DNA from 3 places in the Rossellomorea sp. NRS-1567 genome. Region 2 is predicted to be linked to each of the others. Evidence: riboswitches for the same ligand, from Rfam matches in the RefSeq annotation. Region 2 holds a riboswitch; each other region holds the start of a gene.

Region 1 (5,098 bases), on a different contig from region 2:
CGTTCAATAAAACGCAGAGCACCTGTTGCAATTGGGCAGGTGTTTTTTTATGCCTTCGGGTACATCCTACTCCTCACAATCTTCTGAATATGATACACTTTTAAAAATACGTTGATTCAGGAAGGATGACAGAGATGAAGTTCACAACGAAGGTCGTACATAGTCAGTTAAAAGGAACTGAGGAAATCCGCAGTAAGACGACACCGATTTATCAAACATCTGCCTTTTCTTTTACCTCTTTAGAAGAGTTGGAGGGTTTCTATGAAGGGAAATCACCTTATCTCTACACAAGAACGGGAAATCCGAATACAGACGAGCTTGGTAAGATGGTAGCTGACTTGGAAGGAGCCCAGGCAGGTGTCGCAACCTCTTCTGGATTATCGGCCATCCTTGTTGGAATCCTTGCTGTTGTGCAATCAGGCGATCATATTATTGCCGCTGAGGATTTATACGGCGGTACGTTCCATATGCTGAAAGAAGAGCTGAAATCATTCGGTATTTCCACTTCATTCGTTGATTTTACAAGTGTGGAAGAATTAGAGGAGGCCATTACTCCACAAACCAAACTCCTCTACAGTGAGACCGTCACAAACCCGTTTATGCGAGTGGAAGATATCCCGAAAATGGTCGAATTCGCGGAAAAACACAACCTGAAAACGATGATCGACAACACATTTGCCACACCGTTTATGCGCCAGCCTTTCTTAGAAGGGGTGGACCTGGTCGCACACAGTGCCACGAAGTATATCGGTGGACACAGTGATATCACAGCAGGAGTCTTAGTTGGAAAAGAAGAACTGGTTCAAAAAGCGAGAGAAAAAGTCGTCAACATCGGTTCGAACTTAAGTCCATTTGAAGCGTGGCTGACTTGCCGTGGAGCGAAAACACTGGCTCTTCGTATGGGAACACAAGCAAGAAATGCCGAAGTTCTTGCGGCAGACCTTCGAGCAAATGAATATGTAAAGAAAGTCTATTACCCAACCGATTTATCCAAAAAAGGAAATGGCGCAATCGTAACGATCGAGCTATCCAACACATGTGATATCAGCACATTTTTCAAATCACTTGCCTGGATTAAAATCATCCCTTCCCTTGCCGGTGTAGAGACGACGGTTTCCTACCCATTAGGAACGTCTCATCGTGCTCTACCGAAAGATGCGCAGGAAAAACTCGGAATAAACACACATGTCGTGCGCATATCGTTAGGTATTGAGGATGGGGAAGACATCGTCGTGCAATTGAACGAAGCGATTGCAGCTTCTGTTAAAAATTAAATAATGGAAAAATTCTAAAAATACCCTTGACGTTAAGGTCGGTTACCCCTTATAATTCATCTCAACGCAAGAATTTTCACATTGACAACTACATGCTCTTATCCAGAGAGGTGGAGGGACTAGGCCCGATGAAACCCGGCAACCTTCATGTGCGCATTATAGCGTCACATGAAAAGGTGCTAATTCCTGCAGGCGATCTGCCTGAAAGATAAGAGGAGGACCCTATTAAAATAGACCCTCTTCTTAGGAAGAGGGTTTTTTGTTTTTTCCTCTTCTATCTTCTTAGGAAAATATACTTCTTCGACTTTTCAGTTTCTGAGTTCAACAGGAGAATTTTGGCCGGAAATTAACAGGAGAGAATGGGTCGATATTTAACAGTCAAATATTATCCCAAACTCAACAGTCAAATTATCACTAAAATTCAACAGGCAAAAACCCAACCAACATTAACAGGCAAACGTCCAAAACATCCAACCGCCAAACGAAAACCCAAATACCAAAAACATTTCAGGAGGAATTCTCTATGACAAAATCATTCGATTTCGACACACTACTTCTTCACGGTGGCCAGGAGCCGGATCCATCAACAGGCTCTAGAGCAGTGCCCATTTATCAAACGACATCCTACGTTTTCGATAACAGTGATCATGCGGCAAAATTATTTGCCCTTGAAGAACCGGGAAACATTTATACCCGAATCATGAACCCGACAGTAGACGTGTTGGAAAAGCGCCTTGCACTTCTAGAAGGGGGGATCGGAGCACTGGGTGTTTCATCCGGGATGGCCGCTATCTCACTATCAATCTTGAATATCGCCGGAGCAGGTGATGAAATTGTAGCAGCTACCAATCTCTACGGTGGAACCTATAATCTATTCTCTACCACTCTCCCGAAATACGGAATCAAGGTGCATTTTGTAGATCCGACCGACCCGGAAAATTTCCGCAAAGCGATCACTCCTAAAACGAAAGCGGTATTCGCTGAGACAATCGGAAATCCAAGTCTACATGTGCTTGATATTGAAGCGGTAGCAAAAGTGGCTCATGACCATCACATCCCATTGATCATCGATAATACCTTTGCCACTCCATATGTATGTAAGCCAATCGAGTATGGAGCTGATATCGTCATCCACTCTGCAACAAAATGGATTGGCGGTCATGGTACAGCAATTGGGGGAGTCGTCATTGACGGTGGGAAGTTCGATTGGAATCATGAAAAGTTCCCGGGCTTCACGGAAGAGGACCGGAGCTATAATGGACTTCGCTATGCACAGGATGTAGGACCGGCAGCCTTTATTACAAAATTAAGAGTACAGCTGCTTCGTGATTTGGGAGCGTGCTTAAGTCCGCAAAACGCATTCCTATTGCTGCAGGGATTAGAAACGCTGCATCTTCGCATCGAACGTCACACAGAGAATGCCTTGAAAATTGCGGAGCATTTAGATCAGCATAATGGTGTCGCTTGGGTATCCTATCCAGGATTGCCGCAGCATCCGTCTCATAAACTTGCTCAAAAATATTTGAAAAACGGAGCGGGTTCCATCGTCGTCTTTGGTATTAAAGGCGGCAGGGATTCGGGACGGAAAGTAGTCGATAATATCTCCCTTTGGTCTCATGTTGCCAACGTAGGAGATGCGAAATCACTGATCATCCATCCGGCTTCCACGACCCATCAGCAATTAAACGACCAGGAAATCCGTGCGACTGGGGTAACCGAGGATCTGGTGAGACTTTCTGTTGGATTAGAGTCTGCGAAAGACCTGATCGAGGACTTGGATCATGCCATTGAAGTCGCATTGGAAACATCGCGGGTATAATAGGAGGAATTTTTTAGTCAGGGAAGATTTAACACGCGGGGGTATACGGGGTAAAATCCTTATCCCCCCGCCACAACACCAAAAAAAGGAGGTGGAGGAATGGAGAAGCCATACACATATGAAGTGAGCTCCATTACCATCCCATCCCTAACATTAGAGTCAGGCACCACGTTGAAAAATGTAGATCTTACGTATGAACGAACAGGAAACAAAGACGGACCGGCCATACTGGTTTGCCATGCCCTCACCGGGACCCATATCGTAAAGGGGACGAGTGAAGACCGCGGCTGGTGGGACGGACTGATCGGGCCCGGGTCGTATATTGATACCGAACATTTTAATGTGATTGCCTTTAATGTATTAGGAGGATGTGAAGGAAGTACCGGACCGGCATCCACCAATCAACATACGGGAGAGCGTTACGGTCCGGACTTCCCGGGTATTACGATAAGGGACATGGTCCATGCCCAATATAAAGCACTCCAACAACTTTCAATGGACCACATCGAAGCGGTCATCGGAGGTTCGCTGGGAGGGATGCAGGCCTTAGAATGGGGGGCCCTGTATCCTGCCTATATAAATAAAGTATTCGCTCTTGCCGTCACCCCTGCCTTAAATGATTACGGTCTCGCTTATAATCACATCGGAATCACAGCGATTGAAGAGGACCCCGAGTTTCAAAAGGGGCATTATCCACCAGGCGCTATTCTAAAAGGGTTAGAGATTGCCAGAATGGTCGGTATGGTCACGTACCGGACACAGGAGCTGTTCGATCAGCGTTTCCAACGTGAAAAGCAAAATGAAAGGTTCAATGTCGAAAGCTATCTCGATTACCAAGGAAAGAAATTAGGAAAGCGGTTTGACCCAAACAGTTACCTTACTCTGCTGAAAGCGATGAACTCACATGATATCGGAAGAGGAAGGGGAGGAAAAGAAGAAGTAGCGAAGAACTATCAGTGCGAACTGATTTCGATCAGTTATGAAGGAGATTTAATTTATTCACCTCACTATCTAAAGGAGTTTACACAACTTGTACCAAGGAGTGAACATTACTTTATCTCCACCTCCTTTGGCCATGACGGGTTTCTGGTGGAATTTGAAAAGTGGGGAGGGATCATTGCTTCTCATCTCAATAACTATCACGTTCAAAGAGTTTTTACAGGTACAAAATAAGAGCTCTCTTATCATAACTCGTCCCCCTCCGGCATATAGTTAGATAAGCAAAGACATCGCACCGCCTTAGCGCGTTTTTGTGTGGTGTCTTTTTCGTTGGATAAGAAAGGCTGGCGTCCTTAGTCGCGCCACTCTTATCTATACCATAGACAAACAACAAGCTGGAGGGGAATATATGGAGTGGACGGGCAGAAAGCTCATCATCACAATCATCATTAGCATGCTGATCGGTGCTGGAGGAATGTATGGCGGCTTGGAGTGGACGGGCAAGGACGGGGACGAGCTTGCTCAGTTTGACGGAAAAGGCGAGCTCAATGACAAGCTGCACAAAGTGGAAGTAGCGTATGACTTGATTAGTGACAAATTCTTTCAGGATGTGGATAAAGGGCAGCTTGTGGAAGGTGCGATTCAGGGAATGCTGAAGACACTGGATGACCCTTACTCCGTTTACATGAATGCCGAGACGGCATCGCAATTTAATGACGCCCTGGATTCTTCTTTTGAAGGAATCGGAGCGGAAGTCACGATCATGGACGGAAAGCTGATCATTGTCGCTCCTTTTAAAAATTCTCCTGCGGAAGAAGCAGGACTGAAACCGAATGACCGGATCATTAAAGTAGACGGGAATAGCATCGAAGGACTTGACCTCTACGAAGCTACTTTGAAAATCAGAGGGAAAAAGGGTACTGAGGTTCAATTGGAAATTACGCGGGAAGGATTGACGGAACCCATCAAAGTATCTGTGAAACGTGATGAAATTCCTGTCGAGACGGTCCTCTCTGATGTGAAGGAAGTAAATGGAAAGAAAACAGGCTACATCCAGATTACTACT
Region 2 (5,098 bases):
CGTTGTCTTACAGTGATTCCAATCCAGCTTGCAAGGAATGCTTTGATCAGTCCAACTACGATAAATGGATATACTCCTGCTGCCATTGCCTGATTCCAGCTAAGTTCGGCTACAAATTTAAGTTGAATGGTACCCAGGATCAACGTAATGATCATTCCGACTGTATTGGCAATCATCGCCATTGGAATGGTAAATTTGGTTTTTTCAAGAATGTAGCCTGTAAAGAAAGCCGCTACGATAAAGCCGAAGATATAGCCTCCCGTAGGACCGACCAGAACCTGTACCCCTCCACTGAAGCCCGCAAATACAGGAACACCGACTGCTCCAAGGGCTGCATAGCATACCATGGCGAACGCTCCATATCGGCTTCCGAGAATCGTCGCTGTAATTCCTACTGCTAATGTTTGGCCGCTGATTGGTACGAGTGGCAGTGGAATCTCGATTTGAGCGAAAATCCCCGTAATCGCAGCAAAGATGGCACAGTGAATGATCACCCTTAGTTTTTCTCCGTTCACTTTCAAATCCCCCTTGTGTATGTAAACTATGTATAATATTAAGTTAACACAATTAAAAGGATTTTGGGAAGCTTATTTTTTCTCCCTGCCTTTAACTGGGAGCATAGACATTACATATCTTTTCTTTTGCCTGCCATTCTATAGCGGTTTTTAATGAGACCCTGCCGTGGGGGAACTCATCAATTCCCTTATTGCTCACCAAATATAGGATGGTGCGATTTGGATGACGTTCATTAAATACCTGAATGATCCTTCCAATGGTTATGTATGGCATTTTCTTTTTCTCCTTATGAGCAGGACGCAATTCTTTTCAACTGCGTCCTGCGTTTTGAAAAAAGGGATCATGGGAACGTAATCAGCTACACTCGATCATATTTCTTTTCGTTTCCCGTCTATTATCTTTCCTTTTTAAGCAGCATTTCTTCACGCACCTGTTCCGCAGCTTCCACCATGGTTTTAAGCGCTAAGACCGTCTCATCGATCCCACGGGTTTTCAAACCACAATCCGGGTTGACCCAGAATAATTGGGGATCCAGCACTTCGAGAGCCCGATGTATATTACGGATTAACTCTTCATGCTTCGGCACACGTGGACTGTGAATGTCATATACCCCCAGGCCAATCCCTTTGTCATACGTATTGTCTTCAAAAACAGTGATTAATTCCCCATGACTTCTTGAGGTTTCAATCGAAATGACGTCAGCATCCAGATCACTGATGGCCTCAATAATATCTTCAAAATCTGAATAGCACATATGTGTATGGACCTGGGTTTGGTTCTGTACAGAAGAAGTGGCCAATTTGAAAGCATAAACGGCAGCCTTAAGATATTCCTCCCAATTTTCACTCTTTAAAGGCAGTCCTTCCCTAAGTGCCGGCTCATCGACTTGTATCATGCGAATCCCATTGGCTTCTAGTTCCTCTATCTCCTTTTGAAGAGACAGTGCGATTTGATTAGCCACTTCATACCGGGATACATCATTCCGAACAAATGACCAATTCAGAATCGTGATAGGACCCGTTAACATCCCTTTAACCGGTTTATCGGTTAATGATTGAGCATATACGGTTTCTTTGACGGTCATAGGTTCTTTAAAATTCACATCCCCATATATGAGTGGTGGTTTCACACATCTGGAACCGTATGATTGTACCCACCCATACTTCGTAAATTGAAAACCTTCTAATTTTTCACCAAAAAATTCAACCATATCCGTCCGTTCGAATTCACCATGTACCAGCACATCAAGGCCTATTTGTTCCTGAATTTCAATCCACCGTTTTATTTCTGCATGAATATATTGCTGATACTCCCCTTCAGAAAGTTCTCCCTTTCTCCATTTCAACCTTTGCCTTCTTACTTCCTGTGTTTGAGGAAAACTGCCGATTGTAGTGGTAGGTAGAACAGGTAATGAAAAGTACTTGGCCTGTTCCAGTTTACGAACGTGAAAAGGATCCTTTCTCCCGACATTATGGGGATGCAATCCTTTAACCTCTTCCTGCACCTCCCTATTATTACGCAGCGGTGATTCGTTTAAATTCTTAATCGCCTTTTCACTTTGAGCGATATCATCCTCTATTGTCTCGGCTCCCTTACGAATCCCCTTTGTTAAAATAGTGATTTCATGTAATTTCTCATCAGCAAATGATAGAGCGTCAATGAGAGGTGTACCAAGTGCTTCTTCATTCTGCAAGGTTACAGGTACATGTAGTAAACTGCATGATGGTTGTATGATCAAGCGATCACTCGGCACATACCCTGCAATGAACGATAGAAGCGAATGGGTATCGGCAAGATTACTTCTCCAAATATTCCTGCCATCAAGAATGCCGGCAGCCAGGAATTTCCCCTTAGGAAAGCCAAATCTTTTCAGCGCCGCCAAATTCTCACCACGATCATGCACAAAATCTATCCCTATACCATCTACCGGGAGTGCTAACACCCGCTGGTACCTTTCCAAACTATCATAATAGGTTTGAAGGATGATCTTTAAGCCCGGGCAGGATTCTTTAAGGGTTTGATAGACCTCTTTGAATTGATCCATCTCTTCATCCCCGATAGAGGTGCACAATATCGGTTCATCCATTTGTACCCACTCTACACCCTCTTCCTTTAATTCACGCAATACTTCTGCATAAAGAGGGACAAATCGATCAACAAGGGTTATATAATCCCCGGTTTCATATCCTTTAGACAACTTCACAAAAGTGAGTGGACCTAAGATAACCGGCTTCCCTTTTATCCCTGCTTTTTCTTTTGCCTCTCTATAAAAATGCAGAGGACGATTTTCTACCAACCGGGGTTCGATCCCATCAAGTTCAGGCACGAGATAGTGATAGTTGGTGTTAAACCATTTTGTCATTTCCAGTGCCACCGCGTCCTTCGCGCCTCTGGCCATTTCGAAATACGTTTCAAGAGAAACCTTACCCCCACTATAATGAAACCTCTCGGGAACCAAACCGAACATGACGGCTGTATCAAGCACATGATCATATAAGCTGAAATCTCCAACCGGAACCAGATCAATCCCCTGGTCCAATTGCTTCTTCAAATGGTTGACTCGTATTTCCTCCATTTTTTCTAAGAAGGTATCCTTTTCAATCTTCCCTGCCCAAAATTGTTCCAGCGTCTTTTTCCATTCACGCTTTTCACCGATCCTTGGATATCCTAAATTCGAACTGATCACATTACTCATTCAATCCTCACTCCTTATCTTGATATGATTGTCATCAACAAAAAAATCTCCCTTTCAAATGAAAGAGAGATTCATACGTATCACTAACTGGAGTTGAGACAAACTAGTATTCTCAACACGTATTCCTCACCCCTCTCTATATCCACGTAGAGCATAAGCGCATACAACAGGCAGGTCTCCTGACTTAGGTTCACAGCTTCTTATCCCTTCCCATTTCAATAGAAATAGTGGTTGAATGATAAGTCGCTCCCCATCACAGTGGCGGGACCGTGCCGGATTTTCACCGGTCTTCCCTTTTAGCTGAGCATGACTCAGCACCTATTGCATTTGACTATTTAATTTTTCTTTCATAAAAACGAAAAACCCTCTCTGACTACTATAGAGAGGGTTTCATGTTTATTAGAATCCTCTCTTATTTTCCAAAGCCATTTGCTTTGCAGGAATTAGCACCTTTTCAACACATAGGTTGAATGGTTGCCGGGTTTCACAGGGCCAGTCCCTCCACCTCTCTCAATAAGAGTTACACATATATATTCATTTAATATTCCGAAATTTGTAATAATCGTAGCACGGTACATATAAGCTGTCAAAAGAAATTTAATCAATAACTTACACGTTTCTAATAATAGGTACTTTCTACATAATGACATTTGATACAAGATCTTGTTACATCCGTTTCATAGAAGACATGCCTGCAGTTTTCCTGAATGCTCTTCACTTCTTTTTCGAGTTGGATGACTCTCTGATTGAGCTTTACGATATCATTCTTCAATTTGAGTACATGACAAAGAGGTTCATCGATAGATGTTTGATCCATTTTCCACAAACTCCTTCGATTTTTCTTTCAATCCTTTTTCTATTTCCTTATGAGCATCATCAATGCTATTCTCCTTCATTCCCCTTATATCATGTGATATTCTCATTGAACAAAATTTCGGTCCACACATTGAACAAAAATGGGCCGTTTTTGCCCCTTCTGCAGGAAGTGTTTCATCATGATACTCCCTTGCACGTTCCGGGTCCAGGGATAAATTAAATTGGTCATTCCATCTAAATTCAAATCGAGCCTTAGAAACGGCATTATCCCTTACTTGTGCCCCTGGATGCCCTTTCGCCAAATCCGCTGCATGTGCTGCGATTTTATAAGCAATGACACCCTCTCGCACATCATCTTTATTCGGTAATCCCAGATGCTCTTTCGGTGTTACATAGCACAGCATAGCTGTTCCAAACCAACCGATCATGGCAGCCCCTATGGCGGAAGTAATGTGATCATACCCCGGTGCAATATCTGTCGTTAATGGCCCCAGGGTATAAAAAGGAGCTTCATGACATATTTCCATTTGCTTATCCACATTCTCTTTAATCATATGCATCGGTACATGACCAGGGCCTTCAATCATCACCTGTACATCATGCTTCCAAGCAATTTTGGTTAGCTCGCCTAATGTTTCAAGCTCGGCAAACTGTGCTTCATCATTCGCATCAGCGATTGATCCGGGCCTTAAACCATCTCCTAAGGAAACGGAGATATCATAGGCTTTTAAAATCTTACATATATCTTCAAAATGTGAATAAAGAAAGTTCTCTTTATGATGGGCAAGACACCATTGTGCCATGATTGAACCTCCACGGGAAACAATGCCTGTTGTACGCTCAGCCGTCAGCTGAATATACCGCAATAATACACCTGCATGAATGGTGAAATAGTCAACTCCCTGCTCCGCCTGTTCGATCAATGTATCCCTGTACACATCCCAAGTAAGATTCTCAGCAATTCCGTTTACTTTTTCAAGTGCTTGATAGATCGGGACCGTACCGACAGGGACAGGGGAGTTTCGAATGACCCACTCCCTTGTTGTATGAATGTTTTTACCTGTTGATAAG
Region 3 (5,098 bases), on a different contig from region 2:
TATCCGCTCGTTTGTGGTTAATAGTCCTACTCGTACATACCCTTCTCCGAATTCTCCAAAGCCTACACCCGGGGCTACAGCGACTTTGATTTTTTCAAGTAAATAAGTAGAGAACTCTACAGAGCTGAATCCATCAGGTACTTTTAACCAGGCGAAGAAGGAACCTTGTGGAGCTTTTACATCCCACCCTATATCCTGAAGTCCGGAGATTAATAGTTTTCTCCTTTCTTCGTATGTTGAAACCAGTGCATCTACACATTCCTGGGAACTTAAAAGGGCAGTGGTAGCCGCTTCTTGAATAGCACCGAACAGACTCACATATAAGTGATCTTGCAGGAGGTTGATCGCTTCTATGACACTTTTATTCCCTACTGCAAACCCCACTCTCCAACCAGCCATATTATACGTTTTCGATAATGTATAAATCTCAATCCCCACATCCTTTGCTCCATCTGTTTCCAAGAAGCTTATGGGCTTATTTCCATCAAACCCAATAGCTCCATAGGCAAAATCATGTACAACACATATATCATGCTGATTGGCAAGAGTGACTGTTTCTTCAAAGAATGATTTTGTGGCGATTGCTCCAGTAGGGTTATTAGGGTAGTTCAGAAACATTAGCTTCGCATTTTCCAGCTCATTACGGGAGTGTTCACGATAATCAGGCAGGAATCCATTCTCCTCTCGTAGTGGCATTTTAATCATACGAGCTTCTGCCAATGCTACCCCTGATAAATAATCGGGATAACCGGGATCGGGCACCAATACCCCATCACCAGGATTCAATAAACATTGAGGGATTTCAACTAACCCGGCTTTTCCTCCGAACAGAACGGCTACCTCTGTTTCCGGGTCTAATTCCACACCGTATTCACGCAGGTAGAAAGCCGCAATCGCCTCTTTAAAGGACGATAAGCCGCGAAATGGAGGATACTTATGATTGGACGGGGAAGCTGCTGCTTCTGTCAGTTTCTCCACAATATGTGGAGGAGTCGGTTGATCCGGATTTCCCTGGCCCAAATTAATGACATCATGTCCCTCTTTGACCACAGCATTCACTGTTTTTGCGAGGGATGCGAAAAATTGTTCAGGTAATAAATCTAATCGTTTTGCCTTACCAAAGGTTTTCATACACTCACCCACTACATTTTTTTGAAAATTAATTACTTTCAAATTCTAGTCACAAATGATATAACGGGAAATAAAGAATGTAAAGGATTAAATTCCAAAAAGTCATTAATGAGGTGAAAGAAATGATTCAAAAGATAGGTCTTGCTCAGATGGATATTGTGTTCGGACACCCAGAAGAAAACAAGAAAAAAGTAGAGAAATGGGTGAAAAAAGCAAGTGACGACGGCTGTGATACGGTTGTGCTCCCTGAGCTGTGGACGACTGGATATGACCTTACAAGAATGGATGAAATCGCTGATGAAGGAGCAAAGGATTCAACCTCCTTCCTGTCTGCCCTGTCAAAGAAATATTCCATTCACATTGTAGGTGGTTCTGTTGCACAGAAAACGCAGGATGGGGTGTCCAACACGCTTTTAGTTACGAATTCAAAAGGCGAGTTGGTGAAAAAGTATTCGAAACTTCACTTGTTTAAGCTGATGGATGAACATCATTATTTACTTCCTGGGCATGAAGATGGCATCTTCACCCTTCAAGACACAGAGATGGCGGGTTTGATTTGTTACGACATCCGTTTCCCGGAATGGTTCAGAAAACAAGTTCTACTAGGTGCCAAGGTTGTTTATGTCGTAGCAGAATGGCCGGCAGCACGAATTGATCACTGGCAGACCCTCTTAAGGGCAAGAGCGATTGAAAATCAATGCTTCGTGATCGCCTGCAACCGGGTGGGAAGCGACCCGAACAATGAATTTGGGGGTTGCTCCCTCATCATCGATCCCTGGGGAGAAATTCTTTCAAAGGGATCACAAACGGAAGAATTGGTTTCAGCTGAAATCAATTTACAGGAAGTAGATCGAGTCCGAAAACAGATTCCGATATTCCAGGATCGAAGACCGGATTTTTATTAGAAAGGTTATTTTTTCAAAAAAACGTTGACATGGAAAATACTTCGATGGTACTATTCAAATCAAATGAAACATTCTGAAAGTTTAATTAAATAGTTTACGCAACTCTTATCAAGAGCTGGCTGAGGGATTTGGCCCTATGAAGCCCAGCAACCGACCATAACACCGTTGTAAAACGGGGCGCAGCATGCGCCGGATTGAATGATCCAGTAAGGCACGGTGCTAATTCCAACAGAAAGATAGTCTTTCTGAGAGATAAGAGGCGACGAAGATACCTTCTTCAAGCCTCTTTCGAACATGGAAAGAGGCTTTTCTTATGCCAAGGAAAAGCCTCCACAACACAGTCTCAATGTGACTGTACTATAAGGAGGAACGACAATGGCGATTACGAAACTCAATACATATCAACCCCTTACTGAACAGTCGGCAACTGCGCTGGCGATTGGCTTAAGGATTTTTGCAGACGGCACTCTCTTAACGTGTGAAGAAATTGGAAACGGGAATTTAAATCTGGTCTTTCGTGTATTAGAACGGGAAACAGGTAAAGGAATCATCATCAAACAAGCCCTTCCATATGCAAAACTTGTAGGCGAAAGCTGGCCGTTGACAATCGAACGGGCAAGAATAGAAGCGAGTGCCCTTAAGCTTCAGCGATTATTTGTAGGGGATCTCGTTCCTGAAGTGTACTACTCTGATCCGACACTTGCGATTACAGTCATGGAAGATTTGAGCGCACTGACCATTGCCCGGGCTGGCCTTATCAAAGGGGAAAAGTATCCCCGGCTCTCCCATGACGTTGGAACATTTTTAGCTAATACCTTATATTTCACTTCTGATTATGCCCTTCATCCTTTTAAGAAAAAGGAATACGTGAAAGAATTTTCAAATCCTGAGCTGTGCAAAATCACAGAGGACCTTGTATTCACGGATCCATTCTTCAATAGTGAAACCAATGAATTTGAAGAAGAGCTTTCCCGGGACGTCCAACATTTATGGGATGATTTCACCTTGAAACTCGAAGTGGCCAAATTGAAAAAGAGCTTTCTTACTGAAGGAGAGGCCCTTCTTCATGGAGACCTTCATACGGGAAGCATCTTTGTAGATCAGAATCAAACTAAAGTGATTGATCCCGAGTTTGCCTTTTATGGACCGATTGGCTTTGATATCGGGCAGTTCATTGCCAACCTTATTTTCCAGGCCGTTTCAAAAACTGATGAGGAGGAAACGATTCTCTATCACATCGAGAATACGTGGAACGTCTTCTCCACTGCGTTCTCCCGCCATTGGAAAGAAAGCGGAGACGTCTACACGAAAGTGAATGGCTACCTTGAATATGTATTGGAGAAGAGCTTCCAGGACAGCATCGGCTTTGCAGGATGTGAATGCATCAGAAGAACGATTGGCCTCGCTCATGTTGAAGATTTGGATGCTATCCCGGATAAAGAACGAAGATTACAGGCAAAACGGACCTGCTTGAGACTCGGTAAGGAACTGATTATAAAACGAAAACAGATCCATTCGATCGAAGAGCTCCTATCCGTAATAAAGTTCCATTTTGAATAACCAAAGGGAGATTATCATGACACAAACATTGACCGTTCCAACTTCACTAGAGTGGCATGAAGATTATTTACTGATTCTTAATCAACAAAAATTGCCTAACATAGTGGAATACATTAAACTGACGACCATTGAAGAGTATTATGATGCGATTATCACACTAAAAGTGAGAGGTGCACCTGCCATTGGTCTCACGGCTGCTTACGGTTTAGCCCAATCTGCATGTCAGTATGAAGTGAAAACGTTAGAGGAATTCATCGATCTGTTTCAACGTGAGAAAAAACACCTCGCCGCTTCACGCCCTACAGCAGTCAACCTGGTTTGGGCTTTGAACCGGTTGGAAAAGGTATTAGAGAAAGTTTCTTCTGTTAATGAAGCGAAAACCAATCTACTCCATGCTGCTATCCAGCTTCATGCAGAAGACGAAGCAGTGTGCCGTCTTATAGGGGAAAATGGATTGAGTGTATTGAAGGATAAACAAATCGTAATGACCATCTGTAATGCCGGGTCCATTGCAACGAGTAAATACGGTACTGCATTGGCCCCTTTTCATTTAGGAAGAGAAAAAGGAAAAGCATTTCAGGTATATGCATGTGAGACACGGCCCGTTCTGCAGGGAGCCCGCCTGACCGCTTGGGAGTTACAGCAATCAGGAGTAGATGTCACCCTCATCACAGATAGCATGGCTGCCCATACAATGAAGGAAAAAGGTGTAGAGGCCGTCATTGTCGGGGCTGACCGGATTTCTGCCAACGGGGATACGGCAAATAAAATCGGAACGTCCATGCTTGCCATTTTGTGTAAACATTTCAATATACCCTTTTATGTCGCTGCTCCTTCTTCTACTTTCGATCTATCCAGCATAGACGGAAACGATATTCCCATAGAAGAGCGTAACCGGGAAGAGATCACAACGATCGACGGGACGTTGATCGCTCCAGAGAACGTTCATGTTTATAATCCTGCATTCGATGTTACACCTCATGAACTGATTACCGGCATCATCACGGAAAAAGGTGTCCTGTACCCTCGCTTCGAGGAAAGTATCCAACAAACCATAGGTATTGAACAATAGCGAAAAGAAGAGCTTCCTCCTGCTCTTCTTTTGGCTTTCACATTATTCCACTAATAACTTTGTCGACGCCCACATTTCCCTCGGATTCACTTCATAAATGCTATTTTCCCGGTACATAAACTGATGAATGATAAATTCTCTTCTTAAGGTTGCAAAGTCTTCATGAAATTGCTGAATATATTCGTTCAAATCTTTTTCCTTATATTTTTCTTCCACTTTTAATCCTTCCACCATATGCTCGAGGATGAATAATTTCTTTTTCTGTTGCGAAGGAATATTTTTAATTCGCCCATTTTTCTCCAGAAAATTATTCATCACCTTCTGCTTTTCTTTCATTCGTTTTTCTGTCATCACACTGTCCCCTTTCTCTTCATGAGCGAACTGATGAAGAACACTCCCATGATGACTCAGTACTTTTTTATTCAAATAG

What was found. A riboswitch is a leader RNA that binds a small molecule or an ion and turns the genes downstream of it on or off. The one in region 2 is predicted to bind S-adenosylmethionine.
Region 1: another riboswitch for S-adenosylmethionine. It lies ahead of ACIFOD_RS08525 (homocysteine synthase); the one in region 2 lies ahead of metE (5-methyltetrahydropteroyltriglutamate--homocysteine S-methyltransferase).
Region 3: another riboswitch for S-adenosylmethionine. It lies ahead of mtnK (S-methyl-5-thioribose kinase); the one in region 2 lies ahead of metE (5-methyltetrahydropteroyltriglutamate--homocysteine S-methyltransferase).

Annotation. Positions count from the first base shown of each region.
Region 1 covers NZ_JBITPL010000014.1:119,540-124,637, forward strand. Annotated here, with positions in the region: gene ACIFOD_RS08515 (DUF302 domain-containing protein) at 1-10, shown strand, start outside; gene ACIFOD_RS08520 (trans-sulfuration enzyme family protein) at 135-1,274, shown strand; SAM riboswitch class I at 1,370-1,489, shown strand; gene ACIFOD_RS08525 (homocysteine synthase) at 1,798-3,093, shown strand; gene metX (homoserine O-acetyltransferase MetX) at 3,193-4,266, shown strand; gene ACIFOD_RS08535 (S41 family peptidase) at 4,442-5,098, shown strand, end outside.
Region 2 covers NZ_JBITPL010000011.1:38,006-43,103, reverse strand. Annotated here, with positions in the region: gene ACIFOD_RS07200 (biotin transporter BioY) at 1-521, opposite strand, end outside; gene ACIFOD_RS07195 (hypothetical protein) at 607-789, opposite strand; gene metE (5-methyltetrahydropteroyltriglutamate--homocysteine S-methyltransferase) at 911-3,211, opposite strand; cobalamin riboswitch at 3,364-3,548, opposite strand; SAM riboswitch class I at 3,621-3,731, opposite strand; gene ACIFOD_RS07185 (hypothetical protein) at 3,831-4,028, opposite strand; gene thiC (phosphomethylpyrimidine synthase ThiC) at 4,006-5,098, opposite strand, start outside.
Region 3 covers NZ_JBITPL010000002.1:120,904-126,001, forward strand. Annotated here, with positions in the region: gene ACIFOD_RS02285 (pyridoxal phosphate-dependent aminotransferase) at 1-1,131, opposite strand, end outside; gene ACIFOD_RS02290 (carbon-nitrogen family hydrolase) at 1,254-2,036, shown strand; SAM riboswitch class I at 2,139-2,295, shown strand; gene mtnK (S-methyl-5-thioribose kinase) at 2,412-3,596, shown strand; gene mtnA (S-methyl-5-thioribose-1-phosphate isomerase) at 3,613-4,668, shown strand; gene ACIFOD_RS02305 (metalloregulator ArsR/SmtB family transcription factor) at 4,711-5,098, opposite strand, start outside.